2 regions of the Cedecea davisae genome follow, and region 2 is predicted to be linked to the other one. Evidence: predicted binding sites of a transcription regulator. Region 2 holds the regulator's gene; the other holds the start of a gene.
What was found. Region 2 encodes Fur, which represses iron uptake genes when iron is present. Its sites were predicted from a motif close to ATAATAATGAGAACNACTATCAA; they were not measured.

Region 1: sodA (superoxide dismutase [Mn]) is a predicted target of Fur. The motif match lies at 4,783-4,805, and genes of this name have one in related genera.

Annotation. Positions count from the first base shown of each region.
Region 1 is NZ_CP172054.1:4,818,706-4,826,597, reverse strand. It holds gene ACG1VR_RS23080 (hypothetical protein) at 1-745, shown strand, start outside; gene yajD (HNH nuclease YajD) at 791-1,138, shown strand; gene ACG1VR_RS23070 (chemotaxis protein) at 1,303-2,271, shown strand; gene ACG1VR_RS23065 (IclR family transcriptional regulator) at 2,349-3,065, shown strand; gene ACG1VR_RS23060 (heme-binding protein) at 3,146-3,556, shown strand; gene ACG1VR_RS23055 (MFS transporter) at 3,556-4,722, shown strand; gene sodA (superoxide dismutase [Mn]) at 4,885-5,505, shown strand; gene yiiM (6-hydroxyaminopurine reductase) at 5,579-6,256, shown strand; gene ACG1VR_RS23040 (lytic polysaccharide monooxygenase) at 6,306-6,920, opposite strand; gene phoU (phosphate signaling complex protein PhoU) at 7,397-7,892, opposite strand, start outside.
Region 2 is NZ_CP172054.1:3,541,932-3,549,823, forward strand. It holds gene ybfF (esterase) at 1-112, shown strand, start outside; gene ybfE (LexA regulated protein) at 245-523, shown strand; gene fldA (flavodoxin FldA) at 703-1,233, shown strand; gene fur (ferric iron uptake transcriptional regulator) at 1,513-1,965, shown strand; gene chiQ (ChiQ/YbfN family lipoprotein) at 2,069-2,395, opposite strand; gene chiP (chitoporin) at 2,441-3,847, opposite strand; gene glnS (glutamine--tRNA ligase) at 4,311-5,978, opposite strand; gene nagE (N-acetylglucosamine-specific PTS transporter subunit IIBC) at 6,156-7,892, opposite strand, start outside.

The sequences.
Region 1 (7,892 bases), 1.3 Mb from region 2:
TTTCTTCGTCGCCGGTGCAACGGCCAGGGAAGTGGTCTTAACGCATCTGTATGAAAGAAAGCGTGGCCGCCATACGCGAGATATTGATATTGCAATATTCATTAAAGACTGGCACCCATTCTCGGCGTTAAAACAGGCCATTCTCAACCAGGGCGCAGAAGAAGTAGCAGGGAATGCCCACCGGCTGATATGGGAAAAAACAGAGCTGGATATTATTCCATTTGGTGGCGTTGCTGAAGGAAACGCTATCGCCTGGCCCCCTGACAGGCATTTCATCATGTCTGTCGATGGCTTTCTGGAGGCATTTAATCACTCGATTTCTATTCGGTTAAGCACCGGGGAAGTTATTCGATTTTGCTCACTGCCGGGTTTGCTATTGCTAAAACTGTTTGCCTGGCGCGACAGAGGAGGCGAAGTCTCTAAAGACGCTATCGACATATTCAATATTCTTAAAGAGTACGCCGTCATCGAAGAGGCACGCCTGTACGACAATGCAGAATGGGGTGAACTCGTAGGCTGGAATCCCGACAGATTAGGCGCCAGGCTTGCCGGGAGCGATACGGCACAGATTTCCTCACCAGAGATTCAACAAGCGCTGTTATCCATGGATAGAGAGCGCCTGAAGGATGCCATCACGCGGCACACCACCGGAAGTAATACTGAAGATATTGAGACGATGATTGATGATTTCTGGGAGGAGCTCACGCTGACGGGTAATACAGAGATTGATAAAGAGGCGCTTTAGCCGGAAACTGGGCATAACCCTGTATTTCTGCCTGGAACAATAATTATGGCGATTATCCCGAAAAACTATACGCGGCTGGAGAGCGGCTACCGCGAAAAAGCGCTGAAACTCTTCCCGTGGGTATGCGGACGCTGCTCGCGGGAGTTTGTTTACTCCAATCTGCGCGAGCTGACCGTTCATCATATGGATCACGATCATACCAATAACCCGGAAGATGGCAGCAATTGGGAGCTTTTATGTCTGTATTGCCACGATCATGAGCACTCCAAATATACCGAAGCGGACCAATATGGCTCCAGGGTCATTGCCGGAGAAGATGCGCAGAAGGACGTTGGCGAAGCCACCTATAATCCGTTTGCCGATTTAAAATCGATGCTGAACAAGAAGAAATAAGCGCGATTGACCCGCTAAGCCGCCCTACAGAGGGAATTATTTCCCTCTAATCTAAATCATTTCCCTTCTTCCCCTTCATTTTTCCTCGCCGCTGCCGATAACTTATACAGAGTATTTATTCCGCACGGTTAGGTTCTCAGGCCGGGTTATCACTTGAGGTTAAAATGGATAGTTTTCAGAAAGATATCGATGAAAGAGCCAACCTGGCGTTATCCAACAAGTTTGAGCTGCTGCTGTTTCGCTTAGGCGCCAGCCAGCACGACAGCAAATCAGAGCTGTACGGCATTAACGTGTTTAAGCTGCGCGAAATCGTTCCGATGCCGAAGATCAACCGCGCCGCGGGCATGGAGTCACCGCTGCTGGGGATGGCGAATATTCGCGACCAGATTATCCCCGTCATTGACCTGCCTGCCGTGACCGGCTGCAAGCCAACCACCGGCCTGAATCTCTTGCTGATAACCGAATATGCCCGCAGCACTCAGGCCTTTGCCGTTGAGTCAGTGGAAAACATCATTCGCCTCGACTGGAGCCAGGTACACGCCGCCGAGGCCGGCGTCAGCAGCCGCAATATCACCAGCATCGCCACCATTGACGATCCGTTAACCGGCAAGGACCTGGCGCTGGTGCTGGACGTAGAGCAAATTCTCTATGACATCATTCCTTCGGGAAGGGACGTCAATATCGCGGCGATTGAAGAGAAAAATTACACCCTGAAGCCCGGCGCGGTAGCGATAGTCGCGGAAGACTCCAAAGTCGCCCGCTCAATGCTGGAGCAGGGTTTGAAAGGCATGGGTATCCCGGCAATCATGCACGCCACCGGCCTTGAAGCATGGGAGAAAATCAAAGCCATCGCCGCCGAGGCTAAAGCGTCCGGTACGCCGATAACCGACAAGATAGGTCTGGTGTTAACCGACATCGAGATGCCGGAAATGGACGGTTTCACGCTGACCCGTAATATCAAAACTGAGCCTTCGCTGAAGCATATTCCGGTGGTGATTCACTCCTCGCTCTCGGGCAGCGCAAACGAAGACCATGTGAGAAAAGTCGGTGCCAACGGCTACGTGGCAAAGTTTGACGTGGCCGAACTCTCTTCTGTTATCCATAAAGCGCTGGAAGACGCAGCTCAAGGGTAAAACGCGACTTCATTACCTGGGGAAATATCACTATTATCAAAAGGTGATTATTTCCCCATGTTCAGGAAGGATGCGCGGTGAGCCAGGCTAAAAGTATTCAGTCCGTTGAGCGGGCAATGGCGGTGCTGGAAACCCTTGCGGCCCACGGAGGCGAAGCTCGCCTGACCACGTTATCCGAGTCGCTGGGGCTGAATAAAAGCACCCTCCATGGCCTGCTGAAAACGCTATTAGAGCTGGGATATATTTCCCGCCGCGAGCAAAACTATACCCTCGGCCTGCGGCTCAGGGAGATAGCCCAGCCGCTTCAGGATGCAGACTCCTTGATTCGCACGGCCTTCAGCCCCGCTCTGCGTAGGCTTTCCGCCATGAGCGGCGAAACTTGCTGGCTGGCCGTCCCCTGCGGTACACGAGAATACCTGTATATTGATGCGGTTGAGGGCGGTAAAAACCTGCGCGTAGCCAGCCCAAGGGGTAAACGCGAGCGGCTCACAACTTCGGCCATTGGCCGCATTTTTCTGGCCTTTAATGACGACCTGCTGCGGGCGCTAAGAAAATCGGATGCGGTCTCCTCTGCACTAAATGGTGAAATATCCCGCATCCGCGAGCAGGGGTTTGCCCTGGATACCGGCGAGGCGGAAGAAGGCCTGCATTGCCTGGCTTTGCCGCTACGGCAATCCGGGCAGGTGGTAGCCGCGCTGGGAATGGCGGGGCCAGCCGCCCGGCTCCATCCCGATTATATGCGGCGCTTTGCGCAGCGCGTATTAAGCGAAATGTTCGACATTATCAAACTTTAGCCCTCTAACCGCGCTTCTGATTGGCGTGTTTCAAGTCACCTGCCACTATCGCGGCTCCCAAATTTTCAGGAGCCATATCCATGTTTGAACACATTACCCGCGATGCCATTCTCAAAATCACCGAGCTTGCTCAGTCCCGCAAACAGGCAGTCTGCATCAGCGTGGTGGACGATGCCGGGCTGCTAAGAGGATTCCTGCGCATGGACAGCGCGGTTGCTGGCGCGATTGATGTCTCAATTAAGAAAGCCCGCACCGCCGCTCTCTTCGGCAGTGATTCGCTTTCTCTGGGCCAGGAAGCACGCCCCGGCGGCAATATTTATTCCTTAGAGTCGACTAACGGCGGCCTGATTAGCTTTGGCGGCGGCATCGTTTTACGCGGTGATAACGGGCAAATCATCGGCGGCCTGGGCGTTGCCGGAGCCACGGTCGATGACGATCAGTCTCTGGCGCTAGCCGGTGCGGCGGCAACCCAGGCGGCAGGGCGAGTGTAATGGATTCGCGACGGATACATCCGGGCCTGGTTGCGCTTTCGGTAACAGCATTCGCTATCGGGGTAGCCGAGTTTATTGTGGTAGGGATCCTGCCCGATATTGCCGCTGCCCTGAATATTGAGCTGACGCGAGCGGGCAATCTTGTGGGACTCTATGCCCTGGCGCTGGCGCTGGGTTCTCCGGCACTGGTGCTACTGTTGTCCGGGCTACCGCGCAAGCCGGTGCTGATGTCGCTTATCCTGCTGTTTTTGGTCGGCAGCCTTATCTCCGCCCTGTCCAGCAGCTATGCCCTTTTTCTCACCGGTAGAGTGCTTACCGCCGTTGCCCACGGCAGCTTTTTCGCCATCGGGGCAACCATTGCATCCCGCCTTGCACCGGCCGGGCAGGCAGGTAAAGCGATTGCCGTGATGTTTGCCGGGCTGACGCTGGCGATGGTGATTGGCGTACCGCTGGGCAGCCTTGCAGGCCACACTCTGGGCTGGCGTTTTCCACTTTTCGCCGTCTCGGCTCTCGCCGTGCTGTCGCTGGTAGCCATTGCCTTATGGCTGCCGGAGATGCCAATGGCAAAAGCGGCAAAGATGGCGAAACAGCTGTCAGCGCTAAAGAGCCCGGCGGTGCTCACCATGATGCTGGTGACCATCTTTGGATTTGGCGCCAGTTTCGCGGCATTTACGTTCATCATCCCGCTGCTGACAACCGTAACAGGATTTTCATCAGCCGCGGCCAGTACGCTGCTGGTGGTGTTCGGGGCGGCAACGCTTGCCGGGAATCTGGCGGGAGGGAAAATGACCTCCGCGCTGGGATGGACTTCCTCATTGAGAATACTGTTTGTGTTGCTGGCGATTATTCTGGCCGCCATGACGCTGACGCTTAACCTCAAAATACCGGTGGTAGTGCTGCTCTTTTTATGGGGAATGATCGCTTTCGCCGTCTCACCCGCCGTTCAGCACGGCATGCTGACGACCGCCACCCGGCACACGCCCGGCGCGATCGACTTTGCCTCGGGCCTGAATATCTCTGCTTTTAATCTGGGGATATTCTTCGGGGAGAACGTCGGCGGATTGCTGGTGAAAATGGAACTGATGCGCTTTACGCCTTTGGCTGGCGTCGCGATGGTACTGGCGGCGCTTTTACCTCTGGCCTGGGTTACGACTCGCAATCGATAGCTAATCGCTCATATTCTCGCCATCATGACAAAAAGTTATAACCTTATTAAAATTACGGCATTGATAAGCATTTTCAATATCATTTAATTAACTATAATGGACCAACTGATTACGCGGCGTTAACAGCATCACAGCCGCTCTACGTTAATGGAGACGATGAATATGAGCTATACACTGCCATCCCTGCCTTACGCTTACGACGCGCTGGAACCGCATTTCGACAAAGAAACGATGGAAATCCATCACAGCAAACACCACCAGGCTTATGTTAACAACGCGAACGCCGCGCTGGAGTCCCTGCCTGAGTTTGCCAACCTGTCTGCTGAAGAGCTGATTACTAAACTGGATCAGCTGCCTGCTGATAAGAAAACCGTACTGCGTAACAACGCCGGCGGCCACGCTAACCACAGCTTCTTCTGGAAAGGCCTGAAAAAAGGTACCGAGCTGAAGGGCGACCTGAAAGCCGCTATCGAGCGCGATTTCGGCAGCGTTGACGCGTTCAAAGCCGAGTTCGAGAAAGCAGCAGCAACCCGTTTCGGCTCCGGCTGGGCGTGGCTGGTTCTGAAAGGCGACAAACTGGCTGTAGTGTCTACCGCTAACCAGGATAGCCCGCTGATGGGTGAAGCTATCTCCGGCGCTTCCGGCTTCCCAATTGTGGGCCTGGACGTTTGGGAGCACGCTTACTACCTGAAATTCCAGAACCGCCGCCCGGACTACGCTAAAGAGTTCTGGAACGTGGTTAACTGGGACGAAGCAGCAGCACGTTTCGCCGCTAAAAAATAAGGTTGCATTGTCGCCTTAGAGAAGCGAGCCTGATGGCTCGCTTTTTTTATGCCTATAACGCAGGGAACCGCTCATGCATCGCAATCCATTACAGGTTTACGTCGGCAAAATTCGTGACTATGACGGCAGCAGGCCAAGCGCCATCGCCAAAGTTCAGGTGGATGGAGAACTCCGGTTAACCGAACTCGGTATCGAAGGCGATGAGCAGGCGGAAAAGGTTATCCACGGCGGGCCGGACAGGGCGTTGTGCCACTATCCGCGCGAACATTATCAGTACTGGGCGCAGCTGTTCCCGGAAAAAGCAGAGCTGTTTAACGCCCCCGCTTTTGGCGAGAACCTTTCCACAGAAGGGATGACCGAGAAAAACGTCTATATGGGCGATATCTACCGCTGGGGCGAAGCGTTGATTCAGGTCACTCAGCCACGCTCGCCGTGTTTTAAGCTCAACTATCACTTTGGCGTCAGCGATATGTCATCAAGGATGCAGGAAGCGGGCTATTGCGGCTGGCTTTATCGCGTGATTCTGGCGGGGAGCGTTTCCGCTGACGCGCCGCTGGAGCTGGCATCGCGCCTGAGCGATGTTACCGTGGCCGAAGCGATTGCCATAGCCTGGCATATGCCGTTTGATGATTCGCAATATCATCGCCTGTTGTCAGCCGCGGGGCTTTCGACCAGTTGGACAAGGACGATGCAGAAAAGGCGTATTTCAGGAAAGATTGAGGATAATTCGCGGCGTTTGTTCGGCAAATAATAACGTTGTGATAACCATGCCCTGAAAGCATGGTTATCATCCGTCAAAGCTATTTGATATCAGTATCAATTACCTGATAGAACGCATTACCGGTATCGGCAATATCCCAGACGCCGAGAATAACATGGTAGCCCTTATAATCTGACGGAATGGTACAATCCTTGATGGTAATACTATTCGCAGGAACCTCACCTTTACCGTCCTGATCGCAAATTGGCTTATCAAGGTCAAACTGTGCACGGGTCAATTTCTTGCTTGGATCCCAGTCTTTTTTAGTAATAAAGAAACGCCATCTTTCGGTTTTATGAGCTGCGGTCAAAGTCCAGGTAAAACTTTGCTTACCTGTATTCAATTCCACCTTGTGCCAACGAGTAGGGCTTTGCTCATCAAGTTGCGCATAATTATCATGCCCGGCACTGGCGATGTGACCATCAGCAGGGCCGTTTGCAGGGAACCCTTTAGGTCCTTCCAGCGACTGCGGTTCATACTGAATAGCCCCGCAGTTTTTATTAAGATTACCGGCTTGTGAAGTACAAAGAAAAGCGCGTGAAGGCGGATTACTGACGTAGCCATGGAAAGGTTTTGCCTGCTCGGCATAACTTAGTGAAGATGCCGCCATTAAGGCCAAACCGGCACAAGTAGTTAATACTGTCGTTTTACGCATGAACAGAACCCTCTATTTATTGTGAAAGAGTTAAATAAATACTTTATATATTCAAGGCTGGCTTTCATTCTGCTAATAAAATAAAAGCATGATATTGAACACACGATATAACCTTCGCGCGTGAAATACATAATAACAACCACCCTCAAACCATGGATTTTATTGCAACGACAATTAGTCTAGACCACAAATAAAAACATGAAAAAAATATATCTTTCTGCAACGTCAGGCAGAATAACGTGTAAAAACACAACGAGAAATAATGGGAAAACAATACCCACCCACAAAGAATAAAATATAGTTATCTAACAATATAATAAGAAAATATATTATTCACTGACGATGGTTATTAAGCCATTTCAGGAAACCGGGAGGGAATTTGCAGAAAACGCTCATTTTAAGGGAGAGGCGGATAACTCATGAATTTGATGAAACGATCATCATCCCTCTCCCTGAGGAGAGGGAAACAGAGAAGCTTATTCTTTTGGATCTTTACCTGCCAGCAGCTTGTCCAGCTCGTCGCCGCCAACGTGACGGAAGTCCTGGCCCTTCACGAAGTAGAAAATATACTCACAAATGTTCTGGCAGCGGTCGCCGATGCGCTCGATTGAACGGGCGCAGAACAGCGCGGTCAGCACGCTTGGAATAGTGCGGGAATCTTCCATCATGTAAGTCATTAGCTGACGCACGATGCCTTCGTACTCCTGATCCACTTTCTTATCTTCACGGTAAATACGCACCGCTTCGTCCAGATCCATACGAGCAAATGCATCCAGCACATCGTGCAGCATCTGTACGGTGTGGCGGCCCAGAGACTCCAGGCTCACCAGCAGAGGCTGGTGTTGCTGGGAGAATTTCTCCAGCGCGGTGCGGCAGATTTTATCCGCTACGTCACCAATACGTTCCAGCTCGGCGATGGTCTTGATGATGGCCATCACCAGGCGCAGGTCGCTGGCGGTTGGCTGGCGTTTA
Region 2 (7,892 bases):
TCTGGCCCGCGCCCATGTGATTGCCGGAGCCGGACACTGGGTCCACGCCGAGAAACCGGATGCGGTTTTGCGCGCAATTCACCGATTTATCGACGCTGATGCGAAAAACTGATTAAAAACAGAACGACCGGGACGCAGAAGTCGCTAACGCGTTGGCGCGAATGGCGCGCTGATGTATGATGGCGCGCTTAATTGCACCGGCACCCTGCCCCTGCAGCCAGAATTCCCTGTCAGTATCCTAATCATGGCAAAAGAACAAACGGACCGTACTACATTAGATCTGTTCGCGGACGAGCGTCGCCCCGGGCGGCCTAAAACCAATCCGCTCTCGCGCGATGAGCAGCTGCGTATCAATAAACGCAACCAGCTAAAGCGCGATAAAGTGCGTGGTTTGAAGCGGGTAGAGCTAAAACTGAACAACGATGCGGTCGACGCCCTCAACCAGCTTGCCGACGCGCGTAATATTAGCCGTAGTGAGCTTATCGAAGAGATGTTGCTCGAGCAGCTCAAAAAGCTGGCTTAAGCGCTTTATACGCGCTTCGAGAAATCTGAAATCATAAAACGGTGAGCGAAACCATGTTGCAGACTGTGCACCAGGGCGTGATAGCTGTTTCCGCTGGCGATTCTGTTCTGCTATGATTGCCCTATACGTGGGCATTTAACGGCCAGCATACTATTTAGTTTCAAGAGGTTATTTTACTCATGGCAATCGTAGGCATTTTTTTCGGCAGCGACACCGGTAACACCGAAAATATCGCGAAAATGATTCAAAAACAGCTCGGTAAAGAAGTTGCTGAGGTGCGTGACATTGCTAAAAGCAGCAAAGAAGATCTCGAAGGTTTCGACATTCTGTTGCTCGGCATTCCAACCTGGTACTACGGCGAAGCCCAGTGCGATTGGGATGATTTCTTCCCAACCCTCGAAGAAGTCGATTTCAACGGCAAGCTGGTTGCGCTGTTCGGCTGCGGCGACCAGGAAGATTATGCAGAATACTTCTGCGACGCGCTCGGCACCATCCGCGACATCATTGAACCGCGCGGCGCGGCGATTGTTGGCCACTGGCCAACCGCAGGCTACCACTTCGAAGCCTCCAAAGGCCTCGCGGATGACGACCACTTTGTTGGCCTGGCGATTGACGAAGACCGCCAGCCAGAACTGACCGCAGAACGCGTTGAAAAGTGGGTTAAGCAGGTTTCTGAAGAGCTGAATCTGGCCGATATCATTAACGCCTGATTTCAATGGCGCAAATGATGAATTTGCGCCATCTTGATAGATTGCAGCAATGAAAATAATTGCTACAAGTTTGTAACTTTCTCGTACATCCCTGTACAATGTCTTCCTGATAGCTTGGCTGATAATTACTGTAAATGGCGACGCCGCCACGATTTTTCAGCCTTATTTTGCACCATACTTGCGGTTCCCATTTAGAAGCAGCAGTTCTATAATGAGACGCATTACTCTTAACGCTCACTGCAGTTTGAGCGAATCGTTAAGCAACAGGACAATTTCCGCATGACTGACAACAATACCGCATTAAAGAAGGCCGGCTTGAAAGTCACGCTTCCGCGATTAAAAATCCTTGAAGTGCTGCAAGAGCCGGTAAATCATCACGTCAGCGCGGAAGACTTATATAAACGACTGATCGATATGGGCGAAGAGATTGGCCTGGCGACGGTCTACCGCGTGCTGAACCAGTTTGACGATGCCGGGATCGTGACCCGTCATAATTTTGAAGGCGGCAAGTCCGTTTTTGAACTGACCCAGCAGCATCACCACGATCACCTTATCTGCCTCGACTGCGGTAAAGTGATTGAATTCAGCGATGACTCCATCGAGCTGCGCCAGCGTGAAATTGCCGCTCGTCACGGTATTCGCCTGACCAACCATAGCCTGTATCTGTACGGGCACTGCGCTGAAGGCGACTGCCGCGAAGACGAAAACGCTCACGCGCCTAAAGAGAAGTAAAGCGCTTTAGCGAACGCCGCCCTACTCTGACGGCGGCGCTCAAAAAAACAAAAACCGGTGAATCGCTTCACCGGTTTTTTTATCGACTAAAGAAAGTAAAGCCTTAGCCGTTGTTGGCGCGAATTTCCTGCCAAATTTTGTCGCAGCGTACTTTTGCCGCTTCGTCATTGCCGCTTTTTCTGGCCTGGATACATTTCTGGTAGTCCAGCACGTTAACCGTTTCCTTCTCGGCAAAGGCCTGGTGCTGTTTTTCCTGGCGCAGCACGTTCAGCACGCTCTGGCAGGCTTCAATTTTATCCGGGTTACCTTCCGCAGTATTGATACAGGCGCTATAGGCCTGCTTCAGGCGTGAGTCTTCCTTCGGAGCCGCAGGCTGAACGCAGGCGGACAGGCTAAAGGCTACGGCGGTAACCAGCAGAATCTTTTTCATATTCTATCCTTATCAAAATCGGGCGCTTTCGCGCCCGGTTTCACATCAGAAGATGGTGAATGGTGCGATAACGATGAATTTCACGTCACGCTCATCCTGGAACATGTTGCCGTAACCACCGCCCCAGCTTGGGATGTCTGAGTGGTTGTCGTACTGGGTAAAGTGCAGTTTGAACAGCGTACCTTTAGCACGACCTTCCTGCACGGTGTACATCGCGTCCAGACTGTAAGAAGACTCTTTGATTTTGTTGGCCGCAAGATCCTGACGGTTACCGGCAGCATCAAGCGCCCAGGTAGATGGTTTCGCATCCCATGCATAGACATAGGAGCCACCCACTGCCCAACCCGGCAGGTTCCAGTTGCTCAGGTCGTACATTGCGCCGAAGAATACCGCTTTTTCGCCGTTGGCGTTGAAGTCAGAGCGGTTATCCCACCACACGTCGAGACGGCCGTTGGAGGAAGCGTAGGTTGGGGTCATACGCTGCAGGAAGTACCCCTGCTGGCCTTCTGCCTTAACCATGGTTCCTTCGAGACGCAGGTCAACCTGGCCTACTTTATAGCCGAAGGTCAGTGCCTGCAGCCATGCGGTGCCGTCGTAAATATCGTTGATGGTATTATTGCTGGCTTTATCGCGGGTGCCGTAGAACTGGTAGCTGGTGCTCAGAGGGCTGCCTGCAACATCAAATTTGTAGCTGGCTTTAGCAAAATACTGGTCAACGAAGCCCTGGGCCTGGCCGAATGCCCCTTCCAGAATCAAGTCATTTTTGAAGTCATACTTCGCGCCGATGGAGTGCAGATAGTCGACTTTGGTCTTTTTGTCGTTCTGATAGAACTTATCCGTTTCCAGGTGCCATGGAGCCTTGTACTCGTTGGTCCACATGTAGGAGAAGCTCAGCGCGCCCGCATCGCCATAGTCAAAGGCAGCACCGGCTTCAGCACCCTGATAGGTACCCGGCATAAAGCTCCAGTGCGGAGCCAGCAGGGTCTGGCCGGTTGGCTGGATGTAACCCGCACGCGCCCAAACCGGGCCATATTTAAATTTAGCCGCGGCCTTATAGAGACTGATCCCGCTCTTATCGCCGGAATAATCTTCGCTGTAGCCTTTATTTTTGGAAGAGAAAGCGATTTCGTTCGGGTGGCCGCTGGCGCTATCTTCAGCCATTTCAATCGCGGTGAATGCCGCAATATCGAGACCAAACATATCGGCCGCATAGCCGGACTGGAAGTCGAGGTTGGCGTTCCAGGTGGAGTGTGACAGGTTGGTTTTGTATTTGCCGTCAGCTACATCTTTACGGTCACGCTCACGTTGCCAGTAATAGACGCCCCCGGTCAGCGTTGAGTCATCAACAAAACCAGCCGCGCTAACCTGCGGAGCAACAACAAAGCCTGAAAGAGCGGTAACGCTTGCAATAGCAAGAGCAAGCGCACTACGTTTGCCACTAAACGTACGCATAATTAAATTCCTCTTTGACGTAAAAATCATCGCCTGACGTGAAAAGCGTCATGGACGAAAAAAGTAAAATTGCCTGACGGCTAAAAAGCGGTTTTTACATTACTCACCCGCATTACTGCTGCTCATAGACTATTTTTCGCGACGCGAATTATCAATGACTTTGTATGAGAGATTTCCTGGAGTATGACAGAGAGCACATAATCTATGTGCATTTGTAACAATTTCACACCACGGATTCTTCATCCTTCATTTCATTGATTAGCCATATAAAAAACTTTTGAGAGCGCTTTCATTATATGAGTCAGAAGATTACGGGATAAACAGGAATAAAAAAGAGGGTATTTTCAGGCTCTGTAAATGAGAATTAATTCGCAACGCGAATGTGTATGAATGGTTAAAGGAGTGTTTTCAGAAAGAAAAAACGCCGCATAAAGCGGCGTTTCGGTGAAGCGATAAACGGCGGTTACTCGCCGACTTTCGCCCAGGTATCGCGCAGACCAACGGTGCGGTTAAACACCAGTTTTTCCGCCGTGGTGTAGCGGCTATCGAGGCAGAAGTAGCCTTCGCGCTCAAACTGGTAGGCCTTGCCTTTTTCCGCAGTTTGCAGGCTTGGCTCAACGAAGCCCTGCTTGATAACCAGCGACTCAGAGTTGATGGTCGCCAGGAAATCTTCCGCCGCGCCCGGGTTAGCCACGCTGAACAGGCGATCGTACAGACGGATTTCCACCGGCAGCGCGTGCGCGGCGCTAACCCAGTGAATAACACCCTTAACTTTACGCCCGTCTGAAGGATCTTTGCTCAGAGTTTCCTGATCGTAGGTGCAGTACAGTTCGGTGATATTGCCTTCCGCATCTTTTTCTACGCGTTCTGCTTTAATCACGTACGCATTGCGCAGGCGAACTTCTTTACCCAGCACCAGGCGCTTGTACTGCTTGTTCGCTTCTTCGCGGAAGTCAGCGCGGTCAATGTAAACCTCGCCGCTGAACGGCACCTGACGGCTGCCCATTTCAGGTTTATTCGGATGATTCGGCATGGTCACCGTCTCTTCCTGGCCCTGAGGGTAGTTAGTGATGATAACTTTAACCGGATCGAGAACCGCCATCGCACGCGGTGCGTTCTCGTTCAGGTCATCACGAATGCAGGACTCCAGGGCGGCCATTTCTACGGTGTTATCCTGCTTGGTCACGCCAATGCGTTTGCAGAACTCACGGATAGAAGCGGCGGTATAGCCGCGGCGACGCAGGCCGGAAATCGTCGGCATACGCGGGTCATCCCAGCCTTCAACAATCTTCTCGGTCACCAGCAGGTTCAGCTTACGCTTCGACATGATGGCGTATTCGAGGTTCAGGCGAGAGAACTCATACTGGCGCGGGTGAGCAGGAATGGTGATGTTATCCAGCACCCAGTCATACAGGCGACGGTTATCCTGGAATTCCAGCGTACACAGCGAATGAGTAATGCCTTCCAGCGCATCGGAAATGCAGTGGGTAAAGTCGTACATCGGGTAGATGCACCACTTGCTGCCGGTCTGGTGGTGATCGGCAAATTTAATGCGGTACAGAACCGGATCGCGCATCACGATAAACGGCGAAGCCATATCGATTTTTGCACGCAGGCACGCAGTACCCTCGGCGAACTCGCCGTTACGCATTTTCTCAAACAGCGCGAGGTTTTCCTCAACGCTGCGGTCGCGGAACGGGCTGTTTTTACCCGGCGCGGTCAGGCTGCCGCGGTATTCGCGAATTTGCTCAGGGCTTAGCTCATCGACATAGGCCAGTCCTTTATTAATTAGCTCAACGGCATAATTAAACAGCTGGTCGAAATAGTCTGAGGAGTAACGGACGTTACCGGACCAGTGGAAGCCCAGCCATTCAACGTCGTGCTTAATAGACTCAACGTATTCGATGTCTTCTTTTACCGGGTTAGTGTCATCGAAACGCAGGTTGCACTGCCCCTGGTAGTCCTGGGCAATGCCAAAGTTCAGGCAAATAGACTTGGCATGGCCAATATGCAGATAGCCGTTTGGCTCAGGCGGAAAACGGGTGCAAATACTGGTGTGCTTACCGTTCGCCAGGTCTTCATCAATAATCTGACGAATAAAGTTAGTTGGGCGGGCTTCAGCCTCACTCATCGCGGGTTCCTCAAAGCGTGTACCTTAGTTAACGGTGCATGATCTAATAAGCGGCCTCGGGAAACAACCTTTAGTTGCATTAATTAGGGTTATCAATCAGCGGCAAATCGCAGGCAATAAAAAAGCGGCTGACGATTTCCGTCAGCCGCTCAGGCACAATAGCTTACTCAGGAGCGATTATTTGCCTTTAATCTCATACAGCGGCGTTTGGCCGGCAACAACCTGACCTTTAGCCTGGATAACCAGACCGCTGAAGTCGTCGATGTTGCTGCAAACTACCGGGCTAATCATGGAGCGGGCGTTAGCGTTCAGGAAATCAAGATCCATTTCCAGAATCGGCTGGCCTGCAACCACTTCAGCGCCCTCTTCCACCAGGCGAGTAAAGCCCTTTCCACCCAGAGCAACGGTATCGATGCCCATGTGAACCACAATCTCAGCGCCTTTTTCGGTTTCGAGGCAGAAAGCGTGGTTGGTGTTGAAGATTTTCACGATAGTACCGGCCGCCGGAGAGACGACGGTTTTATCAGTTGGCTTAACGGCTACGCCATCGCCAACGGCTTTGCTGGCAAACGCTTCGTCAGGAACCTGCTCAAGTTCAACCACTTCGCCGGTGACCGGAGAAACCAGAGTGGCAATAGTCACGCTGGTAGCATTAGGCACGGCCTGCGGTTTAGCAGCAGCCTGTGGTGCAGCACCGGCAACCGGGGCAGCAGCTTCTACGGTGCCCGCAGTTTTCATTGCGTTAGCAATTTTTTCTGCGGCAAAGCCGACGATTATCTGCACGCTGGTTTTGTTCAGGCGGATAACGCCCGTCGCACCCAGGCGCTTAGCCAGCGCTTCATTGACTACGGAAGAGTCTTTAACGTTCAGACGCAGACGAGTGATACAGGCATCAATGCCGGTCAGGTTAGCAGAGCCACCCACGGCAGAGATGTACTGACGAGCCAGACCAGAAACGTCCTGGTTAGCATCGCCGCTCACGTTCACATCCTGGCCATCGGCTTCGTCACCGGCAACCGCCAGCTCGCGACCCGGAGTCAGCAGGTTGAATTTGGTGATGGTGAAGCGGAACACCACGTAGTAAATAACGAAGAACACCAGGCCCTGCGGGATAAGCATCCACCAGTGGGTTGCCAGCGGGTTACGGGAAGAAAGCACCATATCCACCAGACCTGCGGAGAAGCCGAAACCTGCAATCCAGTGCATGCTTGCCGCGATAAATACGGAGATACCGGTCAGGAAAGCGTGGATAACGTACAGAACCGGCGCAACGAACATGAAGGAGAATTCCAGCGGTTCGGTGATACCGGTGAAGAACGCGGCAAAAGCAGCAGCCATCATAATACCGGCAACTTTCGCTTTGTTTTCAGGACGTGCACAGTGGTAGATGGCAAGCGCTGCACCCGGCAGGCCGAACATCATAATCGGGAAGAAGCCAGCCTGGTAACGACCGGTGATACCGACAACCGCTTTACCTGCTTCGATGGACTGAGCGCCACCCAGGAAGTTAGGAATGTCGTTAATGCCCGCAACGTCGAACCAGAACACGGAGTTCAGGGCGTGGTGCAGACCAACCGGGATCAGCAGACGGTTGAAGAACGCATAGATGCCTGCGCCCGCAGAACCGAGTTTCTGAATGTGCTCACCAAAGTTCACCAGGCCATCGAAGATCATCGGCCAGACGTACATCATGATGAACGCAACGAGGATCATCAGGAAAGAGGTGAGGATCGGCACCAGACGGCGACCGCTGAAGAACGACAGCGCTTTCGGCAGCTCAACGCCGCTGAAGCGGTTGTACAGTTCCGCAGAGATAATACCGACCAGAATACCCACAAACTGGTTTTCAATTTTACCGAATGCCGCCGGAACCTGATCCGCCGGGATTTTCTGAATCATTGCAACCGCTGCCGG